DNA from 3 places in the Desulfobacterium sp. N47 genome. Region 1 is predicted to be linked to each of the others. Evidence: riboswitches for the same ligand, from Rfam matches in the RefSeq annotation. Region 1 holds a riboswitch; each other region holds the start of a gene.
What was found. Region 1 has a riboswitch for cobalamin ahead of thiC (phosphomethylpyrimidine synthase ThiC). Riboswitches for the same ligand answer to the same signal wherever they lie in the genome.
Positions count from the first base shown of each region.

Region 2: linked by a shared signal. The riboswitch ahead of VXK47_RS07510 (TonB-dependent receptor) and the one ahead of thiC (phosphomethylpyrimidine synthase ThiC) in region 1 are both predicted to bind cobalamin.
Region 3: linked by a shared signal. The riboswitch ahead of VXK47_RS11950 (TonB-dependent receptor plug domain-containing protein) and the one ahead of thiC (phosphomethylpyrimidine synthase ThiC) in region 1 are both predicted to bind cobalamin.

Region 1 covers NZ_JBAMMY010000285.1:12,944-23,200, reverse strand. The annotation lists gene VXK47_RS18175 (ArdC-like ssDNA-binding domain-containing protein) at 1-750, opposite strand, end outside; gene VXK47_RS18170 (hypothetical protein) at 769-960, opposite strand; gene VXK47_RS18165 (hypothetical protein) at 1,830-2,009, opposite strand; gene VXK47_RS18160 (hypothetical protein) at 2,744-3,322, opposite strand; gene VXK47_RS18155 (hypothetical protein) at 3,476-3,793, opposite strand; gene VXK47_RS18150 (hypothetical protein) at 4,963-6,357, opposite strand; gene VXK47_RS18145 (hypothetical protein) at 6,659-6,862, opposite strand; gene VXK47_RS18140 (DUF5131 family protein) at 7,093-7,884, shown strand; cobalamin riboswitch at 8,714-8,912, shown strand; gene thiC (phosphomethylpyrimidine synthase ThiC) at 9,010-10,257, shown strand, end outside.
Region 2 covers NZ_JBAMMY010000122.1:2,751-13,007, forward strand. The annotation lists gene VXK47_RS07505 (TonB-dependent receptor plug domain-containing protein) at 1-1,337, shown strand, start outside; cobalamin riboswitch at 1,490-1,684, shown strand; gene VXK47_RS07510 (TonB-dependent receptor) at 1,818-3,719, shown strand; gene VXK47_RS07515 (cobaltochelatase subunit CobN) at 3,703-7,671, shown strand; gene VXK47_RS07520 (DUF2162 domain-containing protein) at 7,684-8,424, shown strand; gene VXK47_RS07525 (MotA/TolQ/ExbB proton channel family protein) at 8,421-9,059, shown strand; gene VXK47_RS07530 (DUF2149 domain-containing protein) at 9,031-9,387, shown strand; gene VXK47_RS07535 (hypothetical protein) at 9,462-9,644, shown strand; gene VXK47_RS07540 (hypothetical protein) at 9,760-10,023, shown strand; gene VXK47_RS07545 (acetone carboxylase subunit gamma) at 10,002-10,257, shown strand, end outside.
Region 3 covers NZ_JBAMMY010000185.1:21,621-31,877, reverse strand. The annotation lists gene VXK47_RS11980 (metal ABC transporter substrate-binding protein) at 1-433, opposite strand, end outside; gene VXK47_RS11975 (hypothetical protein) at 462-740, opposite strand; gene VXK47_RS11970 (Fur family transcriptional regulator) at 924-1,298, shown strand; gene VXK47_RS11965 (aminotransferase class I/II-fold pyridoxal phosphate-dependent enzyme) at 1,420-2,739, shown strand; gene VXK47_RS11960 (acyl-CoA dehydratase activase) at 2,896-7,290, shown strand; gene VXK47_RS11955 (HesA/MoeB/ThiF family protein) at 7,422-8,276, opposite strand; cobalamin riboswitch at 8,445-8,680, shown strand; gene VXK47_RS11950 (TonB-dependent receptor plug domain-containing protein) at 8,844-10,257, shown strand, end outside.

The DNA.
Region 1 (10,257 bases):
ATTGAGCACCTTTTCCGTATCAGATAGAACTTTCAGACAGGCAGAATGAGCCCCCATTTTCAATTGCTCTGCGTATTTGTGAATATACCGATAACTATTGCCAATCGTGTCCTCGATTGTTTTTCCAACCATCAACGCCAAAGCAGAAGCGGACAGTTCAGCGACTATTTCTTGCAACGGGTCTTGTCCGTGCTTAAGACTACCAAGGACTATATGGTGTCCGGCATGCGCCAATTCATGGAAAAATACGCACTCCTGGCTTGTCGCCAGTGCTATTTCCTTTCGACCCGCTGAATAATATCCGTAATATTTGTAATTGCCAGGAACTGCCTTTATAGATATGCCCCATTCGTAAGCCCTGTCCATCAGCGGTAAATCAGGCAGTTCAATGTTTTCGTATTCTAATGCTTCCCCATCTGTGTCTTCAGCCCTGAAAACAGGGGAAACACCGAACCCTAATAGTTTGTAATTTTTCTCTCCCAGGTCATCCTCTATGCTTCTGATAAATGGAACTAAAATATAGATAGCCTTTGTTCCCTTCTTCACATAGCGATTGGCAGAATTCCATTGACGAATACCCCGTGCATCCATCGAGCCTGAAATGAATACCAGGGTGCGGTTAAGCAGGCTCCAGCTTGAGCAAGGCAAATTAGGAATTGGAAACATAGAATAGGCAATGGCTTGTGGAATATCACCGCTTTCAAAACGCTCTAAAATCTTGTCTAGTGTTTCTTTTACTTTTGATTTCATAATTTCACTCCTTTCTTTCTAATATCCGCATTGACTGCAAGTTATTGTCAGGTGTTTGCCGTTGCGGATTGTGATGTCATTTCCAAGATATGTTCCGTAGGTAAAATGGTGTCCACAATCCAGCCTGTATTTTTTACCTTTCAGAACCTCTTCTAGTATTTGTCTTAGTTCGTCTGGCTCCTTGTAATGCTGTTTCTTCTCTTTCGTCATTTGAACCTCCTTAAACGCAAAAAGGGCAATCACCGGCGATAAAACCGGCAACTGCCCTCTTCGTTTGGTTAATAGTTTATATATCTACTTCCAGCAGGTTAATCTATAATGCTTTTGCTTATGATACCCCCCCCGATAAATAATTTTATATGTGTCTATTACCTCCTCTGTCAGTATGTCCCGCATACCCACAATTTGAAGTCAGCAAATAAGATGACCACGGTGAAAGAAGATAAAAAAATACAATAAGAAAGAATTATTCCGCTTTAACAAAAAGGATTTCGCCATTTTGACGACATTGTGGATATAGCACTGGCAGAGCCTGGCGGGATACTTGCGCTGATTACATAATCTGAATTATCGGATGGCAAACGGGGCGGAAGAAAAGAGTTTTATCGGAAGTGTAGATACTATGGCTTGTTATTGATTTGATAAAGAAAGACTTTGCTGTCGGATAATTGAGGTCTGATTATGTAAGAAAAAAAGCAAGTATCATGACAGGTGGGTAAATGGCACGTCATGTAAGACCTATGATTGTGTGCTTATGTATCGAGAGATGATTTGTTTGATTGGGTATGATGGAACGAGCACTCGGCGCATTTTGATTTGTCTCTACAACCTTGACAGACTTTTTTGTTGTCTAGAATGAAGGGCATATGTTCAAACACTTTTTCAATTGCCTTGGTCATCGGAATATTAAGCGCCCACGCAATGCGACGCAAAGTACAGGATGCTTGACGGGAAAGTTCCGGCGTATATGCCATATTGATTTTACCTCCTTTCAAATAAAAGATTAGAACCTGAACGGTTCATCACCATAGATATGTTTGTTTATGAATTGTGTTTCAATGCTATTGTCAGATAATGCCTCATTTATTTTGGTTTTTATTCGACACTAAACTGCATAACCAAATAATAATAACTACTACAAGTCCGACAATGCCACAGAAAATAGCAAAAATCACATCGGTAATAAAAATTATCGCAATTCCAGCAAAATAGATTAATGTAAATATTCCAACGAACAACTTTATTATTAAATCTGCCATGATACACCTCCTTTATATTTTATTTATTGTTTTGAAAATCAGGAATAAGGGTTTAGCAAAGAATTACACGGGCAAAGAATACAAACACGGAAAGCATTCGGAAGATTACCAAGGAAGATGATTGAGGTGGGAATTTTCACCGGCGGGCTAAGACTATCAACTTGTTGTTAAAGGCTCTAAGCATAACAACAGTGGTATAAGAGAAGAGAAACTACTTTAACAGAATATAGATTGGATAATGTAGAAGTCGACGTTGTTTTAACGGTATTGCGATGCTGTTTCCGATGTTTATTACGGCTTTTTCTTTTATGCTGAAAAACAACGGAATGGGGTGTGAGACGGGATACTGGCAATGCCTATATGGTACTGTAATTACAATATTATTATATCATTACTAAATTTTATGACACTCAGTGTCTTTAAGTGTAATTACGGTGTCCTGGGTGCCTGACACACACACTTTTTCTTTTGTTGATTAGGAATGCTTTTCATGAACATAATCGGCAGTATATTAAAGAAATGACCATTATGAGATTTTTTGAATAAAACACTCTTAGAAATATCTGAGGTGCTGGCAAAGTTCAGTTGCAAGTGTTGGTCAGGGTACCTACAAATATTTAATGATAGATACTTATAAGAATTAAAGATTATAGGTTGAAAAATAATAACGAAAAATTTATCAGATGTGGCAGCGCACCGGTGAAATAATGTTGTTATGTGAATAAGTCTATATCTTACCTGACTGTCCTAAAGCTGTACTGCACTTTCTGCAAAGCACCTACATTTTTCTCGAAAGCAAGACGAGCTTTTTCGGTTGAACATCCGAACCCACTGAAAGAAAAAGAAAACTGCCGTTTTGAAGACAGGGAATAGATCATCCGCGTATGATAACAGACGTTCTCGTGGCTTACCCAAATGTATTCAATCATAGAAGCAGGGAGATCTTTGCCAAGGATTGTTTTAGTATTCACAAGTACCCGAAAATCCTTCAGTGAGGCAAGATTTGGATATAGTTTTAACCAAGTCTGCAAATCCCATTCGTGCATAATGAACTGCCGCTTTTGTTTGGCGGACGATCTCGCTAAGGTAGGCATCAGTTTTTTGTCTATTAATGTGCTCTCAATAATGCTACCAAATTCTTTATTACCAACAAAAAGAGTTGCGATTTCGCCATTCGGTGCTTTGATTGGTTGCTGTTTCCATGAGTTAGGAATGGCTATGCTATAGCCCTCTCCAATAAAGTCTTTGGTTTCTTGTCCGAAAGCGTTTGATATTAAACTCAATATGAGAAAAAGAAAGACATATGTTTTCATAGCACCCCCCATTTCTTTTTTTAATACAAAATAACCTCTCAACTCCTTATCAATTTTTATTCATCTGTAGACAAATAACGGAAAAGCTGGGCGACGCGGCGGTTTTGCATCCGCACGAGCGCTGGGTTAGCAAAAAATTTATTTTGGCATATACTACTTCAGTATTTTGGTTAAAATAACTGTGAGAATAGCACCAACAATTGTACCAATGATACCAAAAGCACTTGCAACTATAGCTGTCTTGTTTTGCGATTTTACAAGATTTTTACTGAGTTTGTGTTGTTCAATTTTTTCTCGTCTTCGCCATTCGTTTTGGACGACTATAGCCCCTGGGTTATCTGGTTGATATTTTAATTGCAACTCTGCCAATTCAATATCAGACATGCTTTCAATTATTTCTTGAGATGGTATGTCATAATATGAACGTGAACGAAAATCTTGTTCTTCTTGCCCGTTTTTCAATGTGGTCATTTTTCACTTCCTAACCCACAAGGGTAAGCGGTGCGCTGTTTAGCATCCGTCTTCACCCGCTGGTTATAGTTTTTTTTATCAATTGTTCTTTATAAATACCAGAGAGGGAGGCGCCACACAGTAGAGCAAATAGTCAGTTTGATATTGTGTGACCTCCTTTCAGAAGCCATTTGAATTTTCCAAATAAAGCGGGTTCATTGGTGGAGTGATGAGTGACGAGCCCAACAATTCCAGCATTATATATTAACCGGTTTATTTTTCCGTTCAAATGAACGCCTCCCCATCAGTAGGTAAGCTATAAGCTTACGCATAACAAACCTCCTTTCTTGCCACGTTACGAATGGCAAAAGGGTGATGGGGAAGCTTGAGCGCCTCCCTTTCTGGCATCTATAAATATTATTTACTATAACAATAAATACACGTAATACATTTTACTATATGTTTGGTATAAAATCTGTATAAAAAGTTATTAATTTATAAAGGAATTTAGTGTTTTTGTCAAAATTTTAGTAAAATATTCTTCAATTACTTATTATTATCTGGTAACACGTATTCCGTATAATACAGAATTTTGTACAATCGGTTTCATTTGTGTTAATTACTAAATGTAGTCTTGAAGAACGAAGGCATATGTAAGGATGCTTCTTACGGAAAGTACACATATTGCAAAAAGTATTCACTGTCCAGACTTTGTATAATAATTGTAATACTATTATCTTTAATCTGTTATCATACCACTATCCCGTCTTTCCCTATTATCTCCAATCATCTCACCTTTATTAATACAATTCCTTCCCTGCTATACTGCCTTTTATCGTATTTTCTTTGTGCTTTATTACTATTTTGAAAAGAGATAGGGGAGAGTAGGACAAAAAGCAAGTTATATGCTAAGGCAGGATATCGGAATACTATCATGACATTATTGTTATTGTACTTTTACAGTGCCCAAGGGTGGAAATTACACTCACACACGGAGTTTGCTTTGCCATTATGACACTTTTTTGCGTTTTGTGTAATTATACAATGTGCCGGGTATCTTCGTTTTACAAGTTAGCGGTGTAATGATTTTTTGGCCAGACAAAAATCAGCTTCCGAATTCACATTGATGCCACCCTTGTTTTTTCCTGTTGAAACAAATTTCCAAATTTTGGAAATTTGAAAATATACTTTTACGCTGCCATCTTGGGAGGGGGCTCCAAACGTTTCTTAGCAGCTTCAATAAAAACCTCATGCTCTTTTAACTTATTTTGAAGGTCTTCAATGTCTCGTTTAATTGCCTCTGCTTTATCTTCAGCAGTTTTCTTGAATTCCTCAACTTTTTGAAGTTCCAATTTTGGAAGTTCATCTATGGATGGCATTTCATCGTCTGTTTGTTCTATCTTTTGAATTATAGGCTTTCCTTTTATCTTTGCTATTTTTTTCAGCAAATCACCTATCCGCATTCCATCCTTAGCAGTGGCTATTTCCTTTATCAACCCTAATTTGGCAGTGCGATATTCAGCATTCTTGTTTAAGTATGTCAGATAGATTTTCTGGCTGAGGTTCAATTTCTCGTAATCTGCATCATTCTCAAAATCTTTGTCATCAACAGCCAGATTTAACGCATTGTAAAACCATGACCTCGAAGGAGCATCGCTCGTTTTTTCCAACTTATCATACATCGCATTCAATGATTTCCCTTTGTGGTTCTTACCCGCACGAGCATTGTCATAATTATTGTCGTAGAATTTTTCAATAAGATATCGACCTACAGCGATACTGTTTGTATGATTTGCCTTAATAAATTCGATAACCTTTTCGGTTGCTTCTTTCACCAACGCCTCATCTACTGTTTCTTCTTTGGTATCGAAGGTTTCACATCCAGTTAATTCGGATATTGCCAATGCTATTTTGTTGCCTGATTTGGCTATATTCTTTCCATCTCTAATACCTTCTTTCCCAAATTCGAGTTGTACCGATTTAACAGCGGAGAAATCGCCGCCAGTTTGTTTGAAATACTGGTTCATCTTTTCTGGTGATACACCCCGATAGTCGCTTGATTTATGGGCTGGTTCGGCAGAAAGTCCATTATCACTCAAAAACTTAGCGAGGTCTAAGGCTTGCTCTTTCGGCATAGAATAACTTGCTTCATCGGGCTGACCATAACCAATAAGGCATTTGACTTCTGGTTTTTTTAATTTATTGACTTCTTTTTTCAGATTGTCATCATCAATGCCGTGAAGCCAGAAAACATATGTTTTTCCAGGGTCAGCGATATTGTCTTTTATCATTTTGATGAAGGTAGGATGTTTTTCTGCGTCGGTCTTTGAATTTAAATCCGCTATCCTTTCTTCAATATTACTCTCCTGAATTTTCTTTGTTTTTTCGTCCTCAATGGGTCTTTTGAAAGCCTCATTGATTATGGCGTGGCATCCAAGCTTTTTCCTGACCGCTCTCGCTAATTTTCCAGCGTTGTCATCATCCCCATCTACGCCGTGCGGAGCAATGAGAATAATGTTTGGATTTTTGTCGCCCTTAAGCACTTCAATATCTTTTTCTTTTAATTTCTTTTTTTGTTGTGGCATAACACCTCGCTGTATAAAAGTAATAAGTTAATTAGACAGATATCGCCGAAATACTTAACACATAATTACTACAACATATTGTGTTTGATATGATATATTATAGCAATATGTTGTAGTTAAAATGCTATTATGACTTCTTAAAATGCATGGTGGTGCTGTGATGAAATAAGACAAACGATTTGTCTATGTTGATAAAATAATGGATAATTATCGTATGTCTTTATTTTTATCGGCAAGTTCTGGCAAGACTTTAATACTTTTTTAAGGAATAAATAAAAATGTCTTTTCTGTGTAGTCTTAGTTATCGATTGTTAGATGTATTAGGTTTTTTCTCAGGCTGTTCGGATATAGTCTCTTCCTCCTTAGCCTCACACGTAATCTCATAAGCAATAAAAAGTGCCACTCCAGCAAGAACGAGCCACCATAAATTGATTACTACCCACAGCATGCCTACGAGCACCACGAATGCGCCTACAGCTAACAATATAAACTTAATAAATTTCATGTATGCCTCCTAATTGTTTTAATTTTAACTAAATCATAAAAACGAATATCGAATAGCCTAAATGTATGAAAGTATGTTTCAGACTAATACATTTTCATAATTTCTTCTTTTTACTAAAGTCATGTTCTTTCCTTCCGATAATGAAATAAGTAAATATGACATGGAAAGCAGATAGCATTAAAAGAGAACACCAATAGACATCAATTATTTATTATAGAGGGGTACAAAGAATGAAAAAGGAATTCAAAAATCCTGAAATGAGTGATGGAGGTGAAAACTGGAATGTCGTTACAGGTTGCGACAAATACAGCGACGGATGTCAGAATTGCTATGCAGAAGATTTAGTTGAATGGCTTAAAGGAATGGGACAGCAGGTGTATAAGGATAATGGCTTTAACTTAACAATACATTATGATAGATTGTACACGCCGATAAACAAGATGGCAAAAAAACCTAAAAAACCAGTAAAAAGTTTTGTTACAGATATGGGAGACCTCTTTCATAAGAAAGTGCCAGACGATTTTATTTTCAAGGTATTTGAAACGATGCTAAAGGTTCCGCAACATCGCTTCTATGTACTTACCAAAAGAGCCGAACGTCTTGGTGAGCTTGGTCCTCTTTTGCCTTGGAAACCTTGGATTTGGGCGGGAGTAACGGTTGAGGCAGATAAATATATTGATAGAATAGACCATCTAAAAAAACTTCCATCAGATGTTAACAAATTTTTAATGCTTGAACCACTTTTAAGTCCAATGCCAAAACTGGATTTGAAAGGAATTGATTGGGTTGTTGTCGGTGGCGAAACCAACAGCAAAATGAAATTCAGAGAAATTAAAGAAGAGTGGGTTGTAGATATAAGAGAACAAGTTAAAAAAGCAGGACTTCCTTTTATGTTTAAACATTGGCCAGGTAAAACGCATAATATAAAGGAAGCATTTTTAGAAGGAATGATATGGGACGAATATCCTGAGACATTGACACAAAATATCGATTGGGATTTATACAAGAAAACAGTCCAATAAATGATGCCTAAAATAATATTATTAATATATTTAATATGTTAGCATACAAGTACCCCGTCTTTTACAGGCACCCATACTATGCCAATTTATTAATTTTTGAGTGTCTTACGAATTGTTGATTAAATTTGAAAATAAAGTGGAAAGAAGCGGATATGGATAATTAAAGCAGGATTTCGGTATTATGGTATGATAATATACTGTTATTATTATATTGTTATATTATCGATATCGGGTTAAGATAGGAAACAGCGGGGTTCAGCTTTAACTGTCCCCGCCATCTTGTTCGAGACAAAGATTAAAATAGAAAATAATTGCTTTGCTAAAAAATATGATTTTTTGGTCAACACTTGGTCAACACATTGCAGAAAATAGCCTTCTGTTTCCCCTAACGGCCCTTTGCTTCCTGATTAATATAAGTATCTACAATCAAAAGACAATCCATCTTACCCGGCATATCCCTATGACCCTCTAAAATGCTCTTACTTTACATTGAGGGGGTAGTGTCCCACGGGCGTGCGGGTTCAAATCCCGCCTTCGGCACCATCTATAATAAGAAGAGGGTTAACCCAAAACTGGGTTAGCCCTCTTTTGGTTTTCAAGGTCTTGATCATGCAATTATTTTTATATCTCAACCTGATCGAAACCTTTGGCAAGAAGAAGAAAGCATAAGAGATGTTTTTATAGCTTAAGCAATTGTCATAAATCTGTTCCGATTGGGTATGGGTACTTACGCTATAATAAAAAATTCTGGAAAAAAATGGAAAATATTGATAAACCGTTTTTTTCCTATTGACATTTCCGTTGCAATTTAGATATGTTCTATAAAAAATTGTATTTGAGGATGTTCGGCGCACGGAATACGGTTTGAATCCGTAACGGTCCCGCCGCTGTAACCCTGCCGCTGCATTAGCGGAACCCTTTTAGCATTGCTATGCCACTGTTTTGACAGACCGGAGAGGTTTATCATGATGGGAAGGCGGCTTCAAGGGCGGGGGAGTCAGAAGACGAGCTGAATATCTTATGATCCAAAGAGCTTGATGGCAAAGGGTTCTGGTAGGCAATATCGCCTGTCGGAGCCCTTTTTTTATTTCCGGCGGGGTAAATTCATTGTATAAAGGTGAGGATATGAAGACCCAGATTGAAAAAGCAAGAGAAGGAATTATTACTGAAGAAATTAAAAAGGTTGCATTGAATGAAGGTTTGTCCGATGAAATCGTAAGACAAAGAGTGGCTTTGGGAGAAATAGTAATTTCAAGCCACCCGAAACGTAAAGATCAGAAAATAGTAGGAATAGGCAAAGGCTTGAGAACAAAGGTCAACGCTTCAATCGGAACATCTTCGGACATATGTGATATTGATGCTGAAGTCAGAAAGGCTATGGCAGCAGGGGAAGAAGGCGCTGATACGCTTATGGAGCTTTCTGCAGGAGGAGATCTTGATGCAATCCGCCGGGCCGTGCTTGCAAATACTGCTTTGCCGGTTGGAAATGTGCCCTTGTATCAGGCATTCAAGGAAACCACGGCAAAATATGCAAATCCGGGAAAACTTGATCCCGAATACCTGTTTGACCTTATAGAAAAACAGCTTGATGACGGAATCAGTTTTATGGCTATCCATTGCGGTATAAACCGGTATACCATAGAACGCTTAAGAAAACAGGGTTACCGTTACGGGGGTCTTGTTTCAAAGGGTGGGACGTACATGGTTGCATGGATGGATATAAACAAAAAGGAAAACCCGTTATACGAGCAATTTGATCGCGTCTGCGCTTTGATGAAAAAATATGACGCAGTACTTTCTCTTGGAAACGGCATCAGAGCCGGAGCCATTCACGACAGCCATGACAGGGCGCAGATGGCGGAAATGATCATAAACTGCGAACTCGCCGAGTTGGGGCGTGAAATGGGATGCCAGATGATGGTGGAAGGTCCCGGGCATGTGCCCCTGGATGAAATCGAAGGAAACATAATGCTGGAAAAGAGAATGAGCGGAAATGCACCTTACTATGTTTTAGGACCTCTTCCATTGGATACAGGTGCAGGATATGATCATATCGTATCAGCTATCGGAGCCGCCAATTCAGCCCGTTTCGGTGCTGATCTGGTATGCTACATCACACCTGCCGAACACCTTGCGCTTCCCAATGAACAAGATGTGCGGGAAGGTGTCAGGGCAACACGGCTTGCTGTTCGTATCGGCGATATATCCAAATATCCCGACAGGCGCGAAAGAGAAAAAGAAGCCGCGATGGCCAGACGTGATATGCGCTGGGATGATCTTGAAAAATTGCTTATGTTTCCCGATAAGGCAAGAGAGGTCCGTCAGAGCAGAGCGCCTGAAAATACACAAACCTGCTCCATGTGCGGAGATTTC
Region 2 (10,257 bases), on a different contig from region 1:
GCGGATCTTATGGTGCCGCAAATATAACTTCCTCATATATGTTGCATCAGGATTCGGGAAAGCTCTTGTTTACCATAGGCGCCGGTCATAAAGACGGGAAACGGCCCAACAGCGACAGCGACAGCGGAAATGCAAGTTTTAACTGGCAGACAGAAGGACAAACCGGAATCCGGTACGACTTAAACGGCAGGTATTTTCATTCCTATCATGGCTCTCCCGGTCCCATTGACAATCCTACGCCTGACGCCAGGCAGCGCTATCAGAAAGGATCTCTGGATTTTCATATCAATGGTTTTACTGATGATATGATGGAATATAAAGTAAAGTCCTACATGGATTTGACGGATCTGTACGACCAATCCCAGACCGGCAGCCGATCAACGCTTGATGAGCATCGGGCAGGAATAAGCGCTGAAACCACATGGAAGCCTGAGGACGGAGTCTTTGCCCTGCGTTTGGGAGGATTGGCTGAAACAAACAGGGTGGATCATAACTTTTCAGGAGACCATCACAGAGAGAAAGTTTCTTTTCACAGCCAGTATGACCGTGAATTAAATAAATTAACGGCTACTCTGGGACTGAGGGGGGATCATACCAATGATTTCGGGTTTTTTCCTGCCTTCAATGCAGGGCTTAGCTACGCCCTGGGATCAAATACCGTGGTTAAGTCAAGCGCCGGATACTCAGTGGAAATCCCTTCCTTTAATCAATTATATCAACCAAGTCATGGCTCTATTGACCAAGTGAGGGGAAACCCTGATCTGGACGAAGAAAAGATATACTCCTTTAATCTGGGCATGGAGCACAAAATCAAAAAGGACGTGGTTTTTAATGCTTCAGTGTTCAGAACAAATACCAAAGATATTATTATCTACCAGAGGGGAAATGATCTGATTTATCGTCCGGTTAATGTTTCGCGCGCCTATAAGCAGGGGGTAGAGTTGGCGCTAAAGTCGGAATGGACCAAAAGTATTTCGACGGAACTATCTTATATTTACCAGGATACCAAAAATAAAGAAACCGGAGGCGAACTGTCATACGCACCGGATCATAGCCTTAAAATTACCGGAAAATTTGTACTACCGACGAAGACCAGAGTTGAAACCATATTAAAGGCCGTCAGCCGTCAATACAGCAGCCCTAACACTCCCCAGTCCCAGAAGCTTGATGGTTATGCAGTAGTAAATATGAAGGTGATTCATCCTGTTAACATAAAATCGTGGCCAAGTGAAGTATTTGTTCATATCGATAATCTGTTTGATACCGATTATGAGGTTCATGCAGGGTATCCGGATGACGGTTTCAGCTTTTTGGCAGGTGTGAATATTAATTTCTGATTTAACATGGATAAAGGAATACGAAGCTTATGATATCAGTTTGCAAGATGTAAAATATCACACAATATAAGGTTACATTCAGGTGCTTTTTTAGCATATGGCGGCATGTGAAATGCCGCCCTACAGGATGTGATGTAGGGCAAGATTCCCCCTTAGCAAAAGGGGGATAAGGGGGTTGTTTGCAATCCGCCATACTAGGGAACCCCGTGAAAATCGGGGACGGGCCCGCCGCTGTAATCGGGGACAAAAGCTGCATTAATGCCACTGTCTGTTCATAAGCGGATGGGAAGGCGCGGCAAATAGAATAATCCGATAGTCAGAAGACCTGCCTGAATGTTTGTGCGTTTTCCGCGGACAAGAGAGCGCAGCAAAGATCATGAGGATAAAAAAAGGGATATCCCCGGATCAATTAATATTGGTCCGGGCTTTTTTTTGCCCGGGCCCATGCAAAAATACATCATCTGAAAAAGGAGAAGAAATATGCTTGGGGATTATCTGATTAAGAAAAGAATTCTGATCATGACCTGCATGGTTTGGCTTTTTGCAGGCAATCTTGTGTGGGCAGATCAGTCGTCCAATGTCATGGATGTGGTAACAGTAACAGCAGAGCGGTTTCCTGTGAAAGAAAAACAAAGTCCTCATTTTGTTACGGTCATCTCTTCTGAGGAATTGAAAGACAGCGGCGTTGACAATCTGTCTGATGCAGTGAAGCGCATCGGCGGTTTTTCATACAAGGCATATGCGCCGCTGGGCGTCTCCCACGGCGGCATGAACAGCACAGCTTCCGTTCGTGGCGTAAAAGACGGCGAACTTGTGCTTATAAACGGCTCACCAATACAGGGCGCTGCAGGCCATGCCTATGACCTGAATACTATTCCTGTTGAGCAGATTGAACGCATTGAAATTTTGAAAGGAGCCGCCTCAACCCTCTATGGAGCTGATGCGATGAGCGGCGTCATAAACATTATAACGAAAAAAACTATTCAAAAAACGGCTGTTGGGGGCTCGGTTGAATTCGGAAACGAGGGATACCACAATCATGGTTTTTCAGCTTCATTGCCGGATGTGAATATAGGATTTAATTATAACCATCTGGGCAGCCAAAAGGAAATATCCCGCAGCTTTACTCGAAAATACCGCTACGATCTGGATAGCACTGATAAATATGCGTGGAATTTCAATGCTACCCTTATGGAAAATCTTCATCTGGATTATTTGGGCTCATATTACGAAACAGGTTTTGAAAAGCATTTCGACGGTGAGAAAAAACCAATGGAAGGTACTAAGCAGGAGCATTTAAAAAATTTTCTGAATGTACGGTATGAAACACAAAATTTTAAAGCCAAGATTTTCGGCAATTATGATGAAATGCGCCGGGATGAATACACCAGCCCGGGCGAGCCGGAAGATAAGAATAAAAATTATAATTCCGGCATTGAGGCAGACTACCGCTTTGAGCTGTCAGACTGGCAATTGACCGTTGGTTCAGACTGGATCCATCGCGGAGCCGATTACAACAACCAGTACGGCAGACACCATCGCAACGATTATGCCCCCTTTGTTCATCTTAAAAAAACATTTTGGGAGCGTTTAACGGCTACTGCCGGGGCACGGGAGCAATTCATAGACGGAGAATCCGGAACCGATAACTATAACCGTTTTTTGCCCAGCTTCGGTCTGAACTTAAAAACAACGGAGGCTATTAACCTTTATGCCAATGCGGGAAAGGCATTCAGGGCTCCTACATTTAACAATCTCTATTATGAGAGTTCGTTTATGGTGGGAAATCCGGATTTAAAACCTGAAGAAGGCTGGACTTACGAAACCGGAATAAAATACGATGACGATCTCTTTCGCTTAAGACTCGCTGCTTTTTATATGACGTATAAAGACAAAATCGAAGTGGATCGCTCCGAAGGTTATCCGCAAACCTATTTCAATGCAGGGGATTATGCAAGCAAGGGCATTGAATGGGAAACCGGTGTAAGTCCTTTTTTTAACAATAAAGGATGGCTAAAAAATATCTTATTCTACACATCCGGCTATTGGGCGGAGCCTACGGCCGATGATACCGAAGGCAAGGAATACCAGATCGGTCCAAAACTGCAAACAAACATCGGCATGAATTTTCTTGGTGAACCTTTTACTCTTGATCTTAACTGTCAGATTCTTTCTTCCCGAGAGCGTAATCTGGACAGCTATGCTTCTTTTAATTTCTATGCCAAGTATAAACTCTGGAAAGGATATCTGACCTTTGCTGTGGACAACATATTTAACAAAGAGATTCAGGTTGCAGGCGACATGTCTGATGATGCCACTAACCGTTATCTTTATTATGAAATCGGACGGCTTGTTAAAGTAGGTTATGAAATTGCATTTTAAGAGCGCCAAAGGGCGTAAAAACATAAGAAGAATCCGACTGATAATTATCTGCATCCTGGTTTTGATATTAACGGCGGCAGGTTCTTCCAATGCAAAAACGCGAAGCATCGGCTTGTTCGTGGGAGATGTTGACGCTTATGTCTGCCACAAAGCTTTGAAAGAAGTTGCATTGCCGGGAATCGAAATAAAGATTTTTACGGATAAAAATGTCAGAAGCGCTGCCATATCCGAATTCGTGCGGCGTATGGATGTGGCTGTGGTGGATATCATGGGACATCAGCCGGCAGAATGGCTGCTTGAAAACAAAAAATCCGTCAGGGCTAATGCTAAAATTTATGCTGTCCGCGGATCGAGCCATGTCCAGGATTTTCTTGATGCTGGATTTATCATGGATAAAACGGTGCGAGCTTATTACAGCTATACATCTGCTGAAAATATCGCCGGCATGTTAAAGTTTCTTGCAAATCGTGATCTGGGGTTTGTTACTGCATTCGATCCTCCGGTGGTTCCGTCTGAAAATTCGCTATATCATCCGGATGCTCCAAAACTGTTTTCAGAACTTGGCGAGTACATGAAGTGGTATGAAAGCTCAGGGCATTTCAAAGAAGACGGGCTTTGGAATCTTTCCATAATCTTTCCGACCTATGCACTGGATGGAAAGAAAGCGCCGCTGGATTCGCTGATCAGGGCCTATGAGCGGCAAGGCATCAATACTGTAACCTGGTTACGGGAAATGAAAGAAAGAAATCAAAATTTTGACCGGTTGATTTCAACTGAGCCGCTTGCAAGCCGTCTCGGATCTATTACAGGTTTTGATTTCAAATTTTCCTCAAAACTTTCCGGAGACCTTGAGGGCATACTTAAAAAAGCAAATGTTCCCGTATTAAACGGTCAGTATTTGTTTTTCAGTACGTCGGATGAATGGCTGGTCTCGCCTCAGGGCCTTTCGCCCGTTGAACTCGCATATCAATTCTCCACTCCTGAAATTTCAGGACTGGTTGAGCCGACAGTGATCGGAGTTAAGGAGCAGGTTATTAAGGCGGATAAAAAAAATATTGAAATTTACAAATACATACCTGTGGAAATTCATGCACAAAAGCTTGCCATGCGGGCAGCCAAATGGCATGCGCTGAGACAAAAAGCCAACAAGGACAAAAAGATCGTTTTAATTTATTACAATCATGGGGCCGGAAAGCAAAACATTGGAGCCAGCTATTTAAACGTATTTCGCAGCATAAATGAGATTATCCGAAACTTAAAGCAGAAAGGTTATTTTATTGAGGGTGAGATTACAGAAGAAAAAATCAAAGACCTGCTTTTGAAATCGGGACGCAATATTGGCTCGTGGGCTCCGGATGAACTGGATCAATTGCTAAGGGAAAAAAATGCCGCATTTGTTTCAATGTCCGACTACCGCAAATGGTTTGGCGAAACACCTGCCGATTTTCAAAAAAAAGTTGAAAAAGACTGGGGCAAGCCTGAAAATTCAAAAATCATGGTAAAAAACGGCCGCTTTGTGATTCCGTGCATCCGGCTGGGCAATCTTATTCTGGTTCCTCAGCCTGTGCGGGGGTGGAGCGATGATACCGACAAGCTTTATCACAGCACGGTTCTTTATCCGCACCATCAATACAATGCTTTCTACTTCTGGTTACAAAAAGAAATCCGGCCGGATGCCATGATCAGTCTCGGAACTCACGGCACACACGAGTGGCTTCCCGGCAAACAGGCCGGGCTCACCTGGCAATGCCCTCCCGAAGTGCTTATCGGAGACATTCCGAATCTTTATCCGTATATAGTAGATGATGTAGGTGAAGGAATTCAGGCCAAGCGCCGGGGGCGGGGCGTTATTATAGACCATGCAGTACCGCCTTTTAAGAGCGGAGGAACATACGAAGAATATTCAAAACTGGCGTCTGTCATAGGTGAATATGAAGCATCCTCTTCGGAAAAAATCAGACCGGCGCGGCTTGAACGAATCAGGGAAACAGCGATCTGGCTCGGACTGGATAAAGACACCGGCCTTTCGGTTATTGATGACAGCGCTTTGGAGAAGATAAAGCATTATCTGCTTGAGCTTAAAAGCGAAATGATTCCTTTTGGCCTCCACACCTTTGGCGTATCCCCATCCGGCGAAGGCCTGGAGGAAACTGCAGGAGCAATGGCCAAAAAAGGAGAAAATCCGGTAGAATTTTACCGGAAAAATATTGTTGCCTGCGGCCCTTCGGAAATGGACAGCCTGATTCGGGGACTGTCAGGGGGCTATATCCCTTCGGCATCCGGCAATGATCCGATCCGGAACCCGGAGAGTCTGCCTACAGGAAAGAATTTTTATGCGTTTGATCCTGAAAAAGTTCCATCGAAGGAAGCATGGGAAAACGGGAAAAAAGCGGCGACAGAAATCATTGAGGCCTATCGGAAGAAGCATGAAGGGAAATATCCCGAACAGGTGGGCGTGATTCTCTGGTCTGTGGAAACTATTCGTGACGAAGGCATCAATCCGGCTACAGCCCTGTATCTTATGGGTATGAAACCAGTTTGGGATCATCGCGATAAAATTAAAGATGTGGTTCCGATTTCAGGCGCGGAATTAAACCGCCCCCGAATTGACGTGCTGCTTCAAATGTCAGGTCTGTTCCGTGACACCTTTCCGTTGGTTGCTCTTATGCTTGATAAGGCCGTAAAAAAGGCGGCGGCTATGAGCGATATAGAAAATTATATACAAAAGCATTCAAAAGCGCTGGAAAAAGCGCTTATAGCCGAAGGCCGCTCCAAAGAAGACGCCAGAAAACTTTCTCTGGTAAGGCTTTACAGCGCACCGCCAGGCGCATACGGCACAAAGGTGGATGATATGACAGTCGCCAGCGGGTTATGGGAAAAAGACGATATTGTGGCGGAAAAAGGTTTTATACAGATGCAGTCCTACGGTTATTCATCCGAAATCTGGGGAGAAAAACTCACTTCGGTTTATCGCAGGCACCTCAAAGCAATTGATGCCACAGTGCATACTATCTCTTCCAATCTTTATGGGACGATGGATAACGACGACATGTTCCAGTATCTTGGAGGGCTGAGCATGGCTGTCAGAAAAGAATCGGGTAAAGACCCTGAGGTCTTTATTTCAATGCAGCGCACATCAGGTGAAGGTCATATAGAACTTCTGTCCGCCACACTGGGCAGGGAGCTGCGCACCCGGTATCTGAATCCCAAATGGATTGAGGGTATGAAAAAGGAAAAATATGCAGGCGCAAGAGAGATGGCGGAATTTCTGGAAAATATGTGGGGTTGGCAGGTTACTACTCCTTTGGCTGTCGATGCCGCTAAATGGAAACAAACCTATGAAGTATATGTGGAAGACAAATACGGCCTTGAACTGAAACAGTTTTTCAACCGGGAAAATCCCTGGGCATACCAGTCTATGACAGCAAGGATGCTGGAGGCGAACAGAAAAGGCTACTGGAAAGCTGATGAAAAAATCAAAAAGAAGCTGGCGGCAGAATATGCCGTTAACGTTGTGGAAAAGGGTGTGGCTTGCTGCGACCATACCTGCAACAATCCTGTGTTAAACCAGATGGTAGTAAACATCATATCGCTGCCCGGGGTGCTTTCTCCGGAACTTGTGGAAAAATTCAAGCTGGCTGTAGAACAGGCGGCAGGAAAAAAACTGGATCAACAGGTGAAACAACGACTGGAATTACTGTCCGATCTGCAGGAAGGATTGCAGAAAGCGCCGGCCGATAAATCTTTGCCGGATTCTTCGGAAAAGGAACCTTCCTTATCTGAAACAGGCAAAGGAGAAAAAAGTAAAACTGTGGAAGGATATAAAATGGAGGATATGAAGAAAAGCGATGAAACCACTGAGATGACATCCTCAGGCGTTCAGTGGGCCGCCATGTTGTTTGTTCTGGCTTTAATCGGGCTGTTTGTCCTGGGATCACGAATAAAACGATAAAAAGGAAATAAAATGGAATATAAAAGTCTTATATTGGGGACAGTTTTCAGTATCGCTATATTTGCGGTAAAAAGCGGTATAGGTCTGAATTATTATTTATCAAAAACATCATCTGCCCGTGTTAAAGCATTGGCATGCGGCATGTTTGTCTTGATGTATATGATGTTGTTTGCGGCGTCATATTTCGTCATTTCTAAAATTGATATAATACGCCATCAGGAACTCATTTTAAAATGGATAGAATCGGGCATGCTGATACATTTGATTATGGCTGTGCTGATGGTATTTTGGGGCATTTGGCTGCTAAAGAACAACACAGAATACAGTTCAAAAAGCAAGGGATGGATTGCTCTGGCTCTTCCTTGTCCGGTTTGCGTTTTGGCAATCCTGTTCTGCCAGGGTTTTTTTATAACTCTTTTTCCTGATTTAACATGGAGGTCAGCCGTTTTTCTTTATCTCATATTTCTTCTTATCAATTTCATTACTGTTGTGATTATGAGAATAAGACGGCAAAAAATGCAGCCGGAAATAATTTTGGGCGGAGCCATGCTTTTGATTGCAGTTTATTTTTTTCTTTCGGTAACAATAATGCCCAATTTTGCAGATTTAGACAGAATATACCGTTTAGCGAGCAATTCATCGGAGACCAATCCGGTTAATATCAAACATTTGTCCGTTGTTGCGGTTTCGGGTGCATTGGCTTTTCTTGCAGGTTTTGGCGCTGTTTATAATAAAACAAGGAGAATATCATGACAAATATAGGGTCTTTACTACAAACATTTATTTATATGATTTCCGCATCACTGCTTTACCCGGTGCTTTTACTTCTGTCAGTTCTTATAGTGTGTATCATAGTATATGCCGGAGCATTTTTTGCCGAGTGGCTCGAACGGATTCGTCTTGTAAAGTGTCCGGCCCAGGATTTCCCGGATCTTTTGATAAGGGGCAAATTTTCTTCTTCGGTGTCCCATAAGGTCAAACTTTTTATTGGGAATCTTAATAGTATTATCAGTGATGGGGACGATACAGAAGTTGCCATAGAAAATATGCTCCGGCAAAACGCTCATATGATGTGGAAATCATTGGACCGGCTCGCTATTATGGTTAGGGTGGGCCCGTCTTTAGGTCTTCTCGGAACTCTGATTCCCATGAGCACAGGCCTTGCGGCGCTGGGTCAGGGTGATATGACCCGGCTTTCAGCCGACATGGTAATTGCCTTTACAACTACAGTTACCGGTTTGGCTGTCGGCACAGTAGCTTTTTTCTTTGCTACAATCCGCCGCAGATGGATTGAAGAAGATATCAGGAATATGGAGCTTGCCGCAGAAATACTGACAATAAAAAAGGAGGAGTCCGCACATGCGATATTTCAGAAAATTGCGAACTAATACAGCCTTATTGGAGCCGGATGGTTCGTTTAGCAAGATCGAAGATCCGATGAGCGGGGTAGCCAATCTTTTTGATTGCAGCGTGGTTTTTATCGTAGCTTTGATTTTAGCGTTGTTCAGCGTGTATCATCTCCAGGATATGTTCAATGAGAAATCAAATATGACCATTATGAAACAAGACAAAAACGGCCAAATGGAAATAATAACCAAAAAGGGTAAAAACATAAAAGCAATCAAGGTGACAAAAGACAAATCCGAAGGCCGCGGTGAAAGGCTTGGGGTTGCTTATAAACTGGAAGACGGAAGCATGGTTTATGTGCCTGAATAGGGAGTTTAAATATTGGCCATCAAATGTCAAAACATTTATGGCTCATTCTTACAAAGAAGCAAAAGGAGAAAATTATGTATCTTTACTGGCGCGTACAGCAGGATTTGGACTGTCTTGGAGAAGTCATAAGATTTATTGATCCGAGTTTTATCAGATGTCACCGGCAGTGGCTGAGAAAAAATCTGGCAGGGATAGCTCTTGCAGAAGGTTTTGAAGTCGAAGAATTGCTGAAACAAAGTTTGAGCGAACTAAATTAAAGATCATCACAAACTATCTCAAAAAAATGAAAAGAAAAGCAGTGATTATATCGGCTTCTTCCAGCGGATCGGGAAAACCACGCGTACATTGGGCCTGATGGCGGCTCTTAAGAAAATGAGGCTTGATGTTTGTGGATTTAAGAGCGGGCCTGATTATATTGATCCCAGTCTTCATAAAATAGTAACCGGCAAACCCTCTATCAATCTTGATACATGGATGATGCCGAAAGATTATTTAGAGCGTTCCTTCCAATCACGTGTATCCGAAGCGGACATTTCTGTGATTGAGGGTGTTATGGGTATCCATGACGGCAGGCAACCCGACTCGCATCAGGGTTCAACAGCCGAACTGTCAGCATGTCGGCTTTCCTTCAAATAACCAAAGACAAGAAGATCCAGTGCTTGAAATGCGGCCATGTATTTTGCGGAAATGATCAGAATTACAAAGATCATGCATTAAAAGCCGAGATCAAGGGAAGCGAAATCGGAAAGAATTATCTTCAGACCGGTAGATTTCTTGTCTATCATGAGTTCTATTGCCCAAGCTGCACTACATTGTTATGCCAGGATGCTCTTCCTCCGGGTACTTCTCCTGTTTGGGATGTACAGGTTT
Region 3 (10,257 bases), on a different contig from region 1:
GTTCGTGTTTATGCTCATCGCCTTCGTTTGTGTGTTCTATATGATGATCACCGTCCGAATAGTTAAGAATATTATTGATGCCGTTGGAGCTGTCAATGATTTTCAATGACGAATTGGCTTTTTTTAGCGGTGCGCCAAGAAATTCCTCCATGCCAAGCCCGTTTATAATCAGAACATCGGCCTTTGAAAGCTTTTGCATGTCCTGTGGTGTAAGAGCATAATCATGCGGACAGCCAACTTGAGCCGGGATCATCAGTTTGACATTTACGTTGTTTCTGCCATTAGTAACAATTCGCGTAATTTGGCTGATAGGAAAGGTGGAAGCCAATAAGTTAATATTTTTATCAGCCGCCGAGACTTTTGAATAACATGCTAACAAAATAATGCAAAAATAAACTATTGCCATCTTAAACAAAATGCATCTATTTTTCATAACCCACCTTACTTTAAAAGGAAAATATCTATTTGCTATCTTTTGTTAACTTCTGCCTGATAAAAGTAAAAAAACGTTTCCAATCTTGAATGCACAGCGATATAAAAGCACCAACGGTTCCAGCAGATGCCATGCCAACCGGACACCCTTGCCGGCCGCAAAATGGACAAATAACAAACATCGCGTAAAGACCCGTGAATCCAAACCACCAACCTATGAATCTAAAAAGATAGCCAAACGGGGACATCTTAATTTTACCATTCAACTTGCCAGTCGTTTCATTTGAAGTAACTTTTTCGGTTTTCATATCTTTCTAACCCATATGGTTAAGCCACTTAAGTCCTGAAGGTCTGTAAACCCCAATTTTATTTCTGCTATTGCGAATGCATTTGCATCATAGGTTTTATTCACTTTCAAGTCAACAGGTATTGCAAATGTATTTGCAATAAAGAAGATGATCGGATATACAATAAACAATAAAGAGGTATTGATGATGAAACGGAAAACATCACAACGAGTTGCAATCAAACAAATATTTCGGCGTGAAAACAGACCCCTGGGTGTGGAGGAAATTCTTAAAGCGGGCCGTGAGATCGTGGAGTCTTTAAATCAGGCCACGGTCTATCGCAATCTTAAATTGCTGGTTGAAAACGGATGGCTCAAACCGATAAGCCATCCCGTACACGGAATTTTATATGAGCAAACCGGCAGGGGACATCACCATCACTTTCATTGCCGTATTTGTGACCGTGTTTTTGAGCTTCCGGGATGTCTGCTAAGTGAAATTAAAACAGTTCCTGAAGGATTTGTGACGGAAAAACACGAGATTTTTCTGTCTGGAATTTGCCCCGCATGCACGGAATAATTTGGGGGATGATTTTGAATAATTTCTTTCTTCCATGAAAGTTTTACTATTTGCGGTTTGAATAAATCGTGCTATATATTTAGCATTTAATTTATAATAATATAACAAGGTAGATAAATCAATGAATCCTATAGCAAAACAGCTTAACCAGACTATTGAAAACCAAAATCCGAATCTGCTTGATATGTTATCTTCTATTGGAAAAAATCTTTTTTTCCCCAAAGGCATATTGAGCCAGAGCGCCGAAGCAAAGCAGAAAGCGTACAAGCTGAACGCAACTATAGGAATAGCAGAGGAAAACGGTAAAACAATGCATTTTCCTTCTGTTATGTCTTTATTAGACGGTATTCCTGCCGAAGAAGCATTGACTTATGCACCGTCTTTCGGAATTCCTGAATTAAGGAAAATATGGCAGGATTCCATTTATAAAAAAAATCCCTCCCTTGATGGTAAAACAATAAGTATGCCTGTTGTTACCTGCGGTATCACGCATGCTGTCAGTGTAGTTGCCGATTTATGGGTTGATCCTGATGATGTTGTTATTCTGCCTGACATGATGTGGGGTAACTACAATATGATACTTAATGTCAGAAAAGGGGCAAGAGTAAGCCAGTACCCGATTTTTACACAAAAAGGTGAATATAATCTTAGTGCGTTTGAGCAATTAATTAAAACCGAAGCTAAGAAACATAAGAAAATAGTAGTACTTCTCAATTTCCCTCATAATCCCACAGGGTATACTGTTACGGAAAAGGAGGGGGATGGTATTGCTGATATCCTGTTAGATGTCGCTTCAAAAGGCACAAATATAGTTACAATATGCGATGATGCATATTTCGGATTATTTTATGAAGATAAAACTTTAAAAGAATCTGTTTTTACCCGTATTTGCGATAGATCCCCCAACCTGCTTGCTATAAAAGCGGATGGAGCAACCAAGGAAAACTACGTCTGGGGCTTAAGGATTGGTTTTATTACTTATGGATGCAAAATTGATGGTGAGCCCGAAAAGGTTTATGATGCGCTTGAGAAAAAAACAGCCGGATGTATAAGGGGTAACATTTCAAATGTTTCGCACTTAAGCCAGACTATCGTTTTAAAATCAATGCAAGGCGGAAACTATGCTGATGAAAAAAAGCAAAAGTTTGAAATCCTGCAAAGCAGAGCAATAAAAGTAAAAGAAGTTGTTTCAAATCCAAAATACAAAGATATCTGGGAAGTTTATCCTTTTAATTCGGGATATTTTATGTGTATAAAATTAAATGGTCTCGATGCTGAAACTTTAAGGGTGCATCTTCTTGATAAATATGGAGTGGGCCTTATTTCAGTTGGAAAGAGCGACCTGCGAATTGCATTCTCCTGTCTCGAAGAAAAGGATATACAGGAACTATTTGATATTATATTTCAGGGGGCCCATGATATCATGGGCAATATAAAATAATTTCATTAGTTTCGTTATCACTTTAATTATCCGGGTTATTATTACAAATAAATATTTTAAATCGGATGTTACTCTTTTAAAACACGGTTAAATTGATTTTGTGATATGAAAAGACCGTCTTCATGATTCCAAACTAATCATATTTAGGTGATCGGTATGAATATTCAGTCTGGCAATGAGAAGCATCAGGCAAAAAAAATCAGATCTCTGGGGCTTTGTCTTGGTGCATCTACTATTTCTGCGGTTTCAGCAGAGTCTTTACAGTATAATGAAAATACTTCATCTGATACATTAGCAAAGCCTCAAATCAAAGACTTTATAACTCTTTCTCATGAGGGAAATCCAAGGCAAACTCTTCTTTCCGTATTTGAAAGGTTCGGCTGGTCTTTTGACAGAATATGTTCGACAGGACGCAGATTTCATAAACTTTTAAATCTGTCAACGATTTCTGAGCCGGAGGCAGTAGAATATGCCTACCGCTTCGTAAAACCGCCGGAAACAGCATGTCCTGCAATTGTTTCTGCAGGTGGTGAAAGCTTTATGGTATATATTTTAAACCATGCAGGAAGGATTACAAATGTTCTGACAGGAAATAAGTGTGCTTCCGGAACCGGGGAGTTTTTCCTCCAGCAGCTTAGAAGAATGAATGTTTCGGTTGAAGATGCAGCCACTTTTGCAGCGGCGGAAGAGCCTTATCATGTTTCCGGACGCTGTTCCGTTTTCTGCAAATCAGACTGTACTCATGCCACTAATAAAGGAATTCCCAAATCAAAAGTTACTTCCGGATTGTGTAAAATGATGGCAAATAAGATTCTGGAGCTTTTGAAAAAAGTAAATAAAGAAAATATAATGATAACCGGCGGAACCACGCAAAATAAAATGATGATTGATTATTTGCACAATGAAATATCCGGCCTGATAATTCCCAAAGAGGCTCCTTATTTTGAAGCTCTGGGCGCAGCTTTATGGGGACTTGAACATGAGACTCTTTCTTTTGCCGGTGCCGATACCTTGTTTAAGAGTGAATCAACTTCTTTTGAAATACTTTCTAAATTAATAGACTTTAAAGACCTGGTTGAATTTAAAAGCATGCCGAAAGGTGATGTTAAAGCAGGAGATATATGTACTTTAGGTCTTGATGTGGGATCTACCACCACAAAAGCAATACTTCTGAGAAACAGTGATAATTCAATCCTTGAATCGGTTTATCTGAGAACAAACGGAGATCCGGTTGGGGCATCTGTAAAGTGTTATGATTATATCCTGAAAGAAGTAATTAAAAAAACGCCGCTTTCAGGTATAATCATAGAAGGGCTTGGTGTTTGCGGCTCGGGACGTCAGATAGCCGGTCTTCATGCTTTAACAGACGGTGTAATAAACGAAATTATTGCTCATGCATCGGCAGCCGTTTATTTTGATCCTAAAGTAGATACAATCTTTGAGATAGGGGGCCAGGACGCAAAATATACATATATTGTAAACTCGGTTCCTTCCGATTATGCGATGAACGAAGCCTGCTCAGCCGGCACCGGTTCATTTCTGGAAGAATCCGCGCTTGAAACGCTTGGTATAAAAATGGAAGATATAGCAGCAATTGCATTAAAGGGAACAATGCCTCCGAACTTTAATGATCAGTGCGCAGCGTTTATTTCTTCAGATATAAAAAATGCAATACATGAAGGGTTGAATCAGGAAGATATAGTCGCAGGTCTGGTATATTCCATATGCATGAATTATTCGAACAGAGTTAAAGGAAACCGGCCTGTAGGAGAAAAAGTATTTATGCAGGGAGGAGTTTGCTACAATCATGCCGTTCCTCTTGCAATGGCGGCTTTAACCGGCAAACATATTGTTGTTCCTCCTGAACCTGGGCTCATGGGAGCATTCGGGGCTGCTCTTGAGATTAAAAAAAGAATTGAAACCGGTTTAGCGGAAAAGAAACGTTTTGACCTTGAAGTACTCGCAGGCCGTGAGGTTAAGTATGGAAAACCCTTTATATGCCACGGTGTAAAAAATGATTGCGACCGCCGCTGCAACATCGCCGTTATTGAACTTGAAAATAAAAAATACCCTTTTGGAGGAGCGTGCAACCGATATTATAATATTCGGAACAACATAAAAAGTGATGATGAAAAACTCGATTTAGTACGTATCCGTCAGAAACTTGTTTTTGAAAAATACGCTGCTTCAGGGCAGGTCGTAACTGCAAACGGATTAAAAGGCCGTGTTGGCATAAACAGAAGCTTTCTTGTAAATACATACTATCCTTTATATTCAAATTTTTTTGCCCGGCTTGGATTCGAAACCGTATTGCCTGATATTGTCTCAAAGGAAGGAATCGATCAGAAAGGCGCTGCTTTTTGCTATCCGGTTGAGCTTGCTCATGGGTTTTTCTCGTCTCTGATTTCCGGAGAAGATTTTCCGGAGTTTATTTTCTTACCACATTTTAAAGCTGTTCCGGCTTTTAACGGAAATAATAATTCACAGGTATGTCCTGTTGTTCAGGGGGAAACATTTTATCTTCAGACTGCTTTTAAGAACAAGCTTGACAATATTAAGAAGAAAGGCACAAAAATAATAACCCCCCTTATCGATCTTAGCAAAGGAATTGAATCTGCAAAAAAACCTCTTTTTGAAACAGCTATAAAAATGGGATTTGGCAAAAGAGCGGCACAAAAAGCTTTTACCGAAGCACTTTATGCTCAGAAAAAATGTTTTGATGAAATGAAAGCTATTGGAAAACAAGCATTAATAGATCTTGCAAAAGATCCATCTAAATTTGGTGTAGTGATTTTTGCCAGACCTTACAACGGGTTTTGCGAAGAAGCTCACATGGGAATACCCCGCAAATTAGCCTCAAGAGGTATCCTTGTGCTGCCTTTTGATTTTCTTGATTTTAAAGATGAAGAAAGCAGACCTAATATGTATTGGGGTATAGGAGAGATGCTGATCAAAGCGGGAAATTATGTAAAACGTAATCCCCAGCTGTTTGGAACTTTTATAACCAATTTTTCCTGTGGCCCCGATTCTTTTCTTATCGGCTATTTCAGAGAGATTATGGGATCGAAACCTTCGTTAACTCTTGAACTTGACAGCCATTCAGCAGATGCAGGGCTTGAAACAAGAATCGAAGCATTTCTTGATATTATAAATTCATACAGAAGACTTGTATCCGCCAATAAAATTGCTGCCAGAAAAAACGGCTTTGTTCCTGCTAAAGTGATTCTTAAAAACGGGATTACGAGAGTAACCGCCTCAAACGGCAGGGAGCTTTTGCTGACCGATCCTGATGTTAAAGTGCTTCTTCCTTCAATGGGAAGATTGCCTACAGAATCACTTGCTGCAGTATTTCGCGCAAACGGTTTCAACGCAGAACCCCATCCTCCTTCAGATATGGCAATCTTGAAACTTGGTCGTGCAAACACTTCATGCAAGGAATGCCTGCCTTTATTACTTACAACCGGATCTCTGCTTAATTATATAAACAATGGTAAACAAAATGGTGAAGTTCTTGTTTATTTCATGCCTACTTCTTGTGGCCCATGCAGGTTTGGCCAGTATCATATTTTTATGGAGGATCTTATAAAAAGGTTGTGTATCCCTAATGTGGCAATGTTATCTCTTTCATCTGAGAACGGCTACTGCGGAATGGGGAACAATTTTTACAAAAGAGGATGGTGGGCGGTTGTTATCTCCGATATTATGGAAGACATAAGATCCATGATTTTAGCTAATGCTGTTGATCCGGGATATGGCATAAAAATTTTTGAGGAAGAATGGAAGCTGATTCTTGAACAGATGGAAAAAGGCGATTTTAACAGCCTTGAAAACATTCTTAAAATTACATCAAAAAGATTGAGTACTATCCCAATGAAGCTACCACCGGACGAAGTCCCGAAGATATCGCTTGTCGGTGAGATATTCGTAAGAAGAGATTCGATATCAAGACAGTATATTACGGAAAAACTGGCGGCTATGGGGTTTGCAACGCTTTGTGCTCCTGTTTCCGAATGGCTGCACTATTGTGATTATTTAGTCGATAACAATCTTTCCGATTCACAAATGAATGCTTTGGGAAAATTGTCTTTTGTCATTAAAAAAAGAATTATGAAAAAAGATGAGATAAAAATAAAGCAAATTCTGTCACATTCAGGGCTTGTGCATGCTGAACCGATAAGTGCAAAATCTATAATAAAAACCGCTATGCCTTATATATCACCTGAACTTACAGGAGAAGCAATATTGACTGTGGGAAGTTCACTGTCAGAGATTGCTTCACATACATGCGGAGTAATATCGGTAGGGCCTTTTGGATGTATGCCAAACAGAATTTCCGAAGCAATTTTAACTGAAGTAATGAATAAAGAGAATAAACTTGCTGCAAGTCCGGGTGACATGCGCCTTAAAGCAGTGCTTTCTGATATTGACAGCCTTCCGTTTCTTGCTATTGAAAGCGATGGATCTTCTTTTCCTCAAGTTATAACAGCTAAGCTGGATGCATTCTGTCTGCAGGCAAACAGATTCCATTCGGTTTTGATGAACTCAAAATAAGCCGGGAAACCAGGAGAAAGGTTCAAGGAGGAAGGAGGAAGGAGAAAGGAGAAAGGATCAAGGTTCAGGGGAGGAAGGGAAAGATAGTTCGTAAGCTCATAAGTTGGTAAGTTGATAAGGGAAAATATTGTTTATAGTTTTATAATTTCGAAGCAATTGTCGGTAAGATCAATAAGAAGTATTTTATTTCTTAAGAGGGCACCTTTTTTCAAAAGTACTTTGATTGCTTCCGAACACTCAAGCGATGCTATCAGTGAAACACAGTGCGGCAGTGTGCCGATAGAAGATTCTGCTCCTTTGTCCGGTGTATTTTGAGCTTTACCATAAATGAGTTTAAGCCCGGGATCTTCAGGAAATATTGTGGTGATATGACCGTAGCTTCCTGCGATTGCTGCTGATACAAAACAGCAGCCTGCTTTTTTAGATGCTTTTTCAAGGACAAAACGCCCTGCGATAGAATCAAGGCAGTCTATAACTACATCTGAGTTTTCAATAAGGGCTGAAGCGTTTTCATCATTTAAATATATCCTATGAGAAAATACCGAAACACAAGAGTTGATTTCATTTACTCTTTTTTTTGCTGCATCGGCCTTTGGTGTGGGAATGTTACTTTCCTTACTTAAAATCTGACGGTTTAAATTGCTTTCTTCAAATATATCTCCATCAATTAGGTTCAAGGTTCCGATTCCGATCCTTGCAAGTATTTCGCAAACCGTTCCACCAAGTCCTCCGAGGCCTGCAATACTTACTTTGGACTTTAAGAGGCTTACCTGATCTGCACAAGATAACGATTTCATATTTCGCACATAACGTTCAGGTATGATTTGTGCTTCCAAAGAGGCAATCTCAATCTTGTGGCGGCTTATTCCCGACTCATCAGATATGTTTTTAATATTATTTAGTGAAATGCTTTTGTATGGCGTATTATCAGGAAGTGCTTTGTTGACTGAAAGCGCATGTATTTTATTTATAATATCACTTTCCAAAGTTTATATACCTTTTTTATAATATCATTAGCTAAAATGTTATTAAAAGTCAAAAAGAAAGTCCATGTTCTGGTAGGCTCATGTTAACTTGTTGTATTTATATATATTTGTATTATAGCAATTTGTTTGCACATTATTTTTGTTGACTTTCAGTTTAAGTGCCCATAGTGATTAACATCAAATTTAGGCGCTCCTTCGGAGCATAAAAGGGAACCCCGTGTAAATCGGGGACGGGCCCGCCGCTGTAATCGGGGACGAAAGCCGCATATTTTGCCACTGTCTGTTCATAAACAGATGGGAAGGCGCGGTCAGTACCTGTTGAATTTTTAAAAAAGGATCTTTATTCAACAGGGCAAGTAGGTTAATCCGAGAGTCAGAAAACCTGCCTGAATTTAAAAGTGTAATCTCCGCGGCAAAGAGAGTGCAACTTAGTATCTTGAGGATAAAAAAGGGTAATCCCCGGGACGATATAATCGGTCCGGGGATTTTTTTTGCCCGGACCTGACTGGAACTTATTAAAATTAATTCAGAAGGGGGGGAAAAGTGAAAAGGATTTTATCGGGGTTTATGTCAGTTATATTTTTATTGGGGTTTCCTGCAGCCGTATTTTGTGAAGAAGTAAAAAAAGGTATTCAGTCTCCACCGGTTTTAGATGAAATAGTAGTCAGCGCTACAAAGACTGAGGAGAAGAGAAAAGATATCGCAAATTCGGTAATCGTAAAAGACGAAACGGATATAAATGAGTTTGCGGCACAGTCAGTAGGAGAATTATTGGCGAATGAGCCTGGGATTGACTGGCAAACATACGGTAATTATGGAGGCGCAACACAGGAGTTGCATATTCGAGGAATGAGAGGCAATGCCACCCAGGTGTTTGTAAACGGTATCAATGTTGGTTCTCCATCATTGGGAAGTGCAGATGTTGGCAGAATACCGCTTAATAATATCGAGCGGATTGAAGTTGTAAAAGGTTCGGGATCACTACTTTATGGTTCAGGAGCAATGGGAGGTACGGTAAATATTATAACAAAGCGGCCTTCAAGAGACATTACGGATCTTAAAGTCAGTGCCGGTTACGGATCACAGGATACTTATCGTTTATCCGCAGAACAAGGTATGTTTATAACTGATGATTTCGGATATTATCTTACTGCCGGCAGAATGGAAACCGATGGATTTCGGGCTAATAGTTATCTAAGGCAGACCGATACATCTTTAAAATTGTTACTGGATAAGAGTGATTTTATTGATATAAGTCTATATGGTGATTATATGTACAGAAAATATGGTGTGCCCGGAGTTGAGCCGCCTTCCGGCACACAGGCTTATTATATAGGAGGGATTAAATTTTACAGCGATGACTCATCATCGGTGTTGAATCACAGCAGTGATAAAGACTGTCATATTGTATTGGAAGCAAAAGGCAATCCTTTGAAATGGTTGGGTTATAATATCAAAGGGCATTATACAAATATGGATAATTATAACTATGAGCGTTATGCATTTGATGGTACAGGATCTGAAAACTGGATAACAAACAGGATTGCAGGAACTGACGGCAATATTAATATACATCCTTTTGAGGGAGGTAATCTTCTGATAGGGGGTGAATATAAGGACTTTGACTGGAAGAATAAATCGTTTGATCTGGATGCTGCTGGTGTAAAGTCGGTTAAGACGACTACTGAAGCTCATATGTTCACTCAGGGCGCCTTTACCGAGGCTCAATACAGGCCGTCACAGTATTTGAAAGCTATTGCCGGGGTCAGACATGAGAATCACTCTGTTTTCGGTTCTGAAAATATGCCGCTGTTTGGGTTGGTTATAAATCCCTTTGAAACAACGGCATTAAAGCTTAATCATGGAAAACACTTTCTGGCACCCACCTTCAATGACCTTTTCTGGCCGGCCGGTCCTTATTCCAGAGGAAATCCGGATTTAAAGCCCGAAATCGGCTGGCATACGGATATTGGTTTGGAAC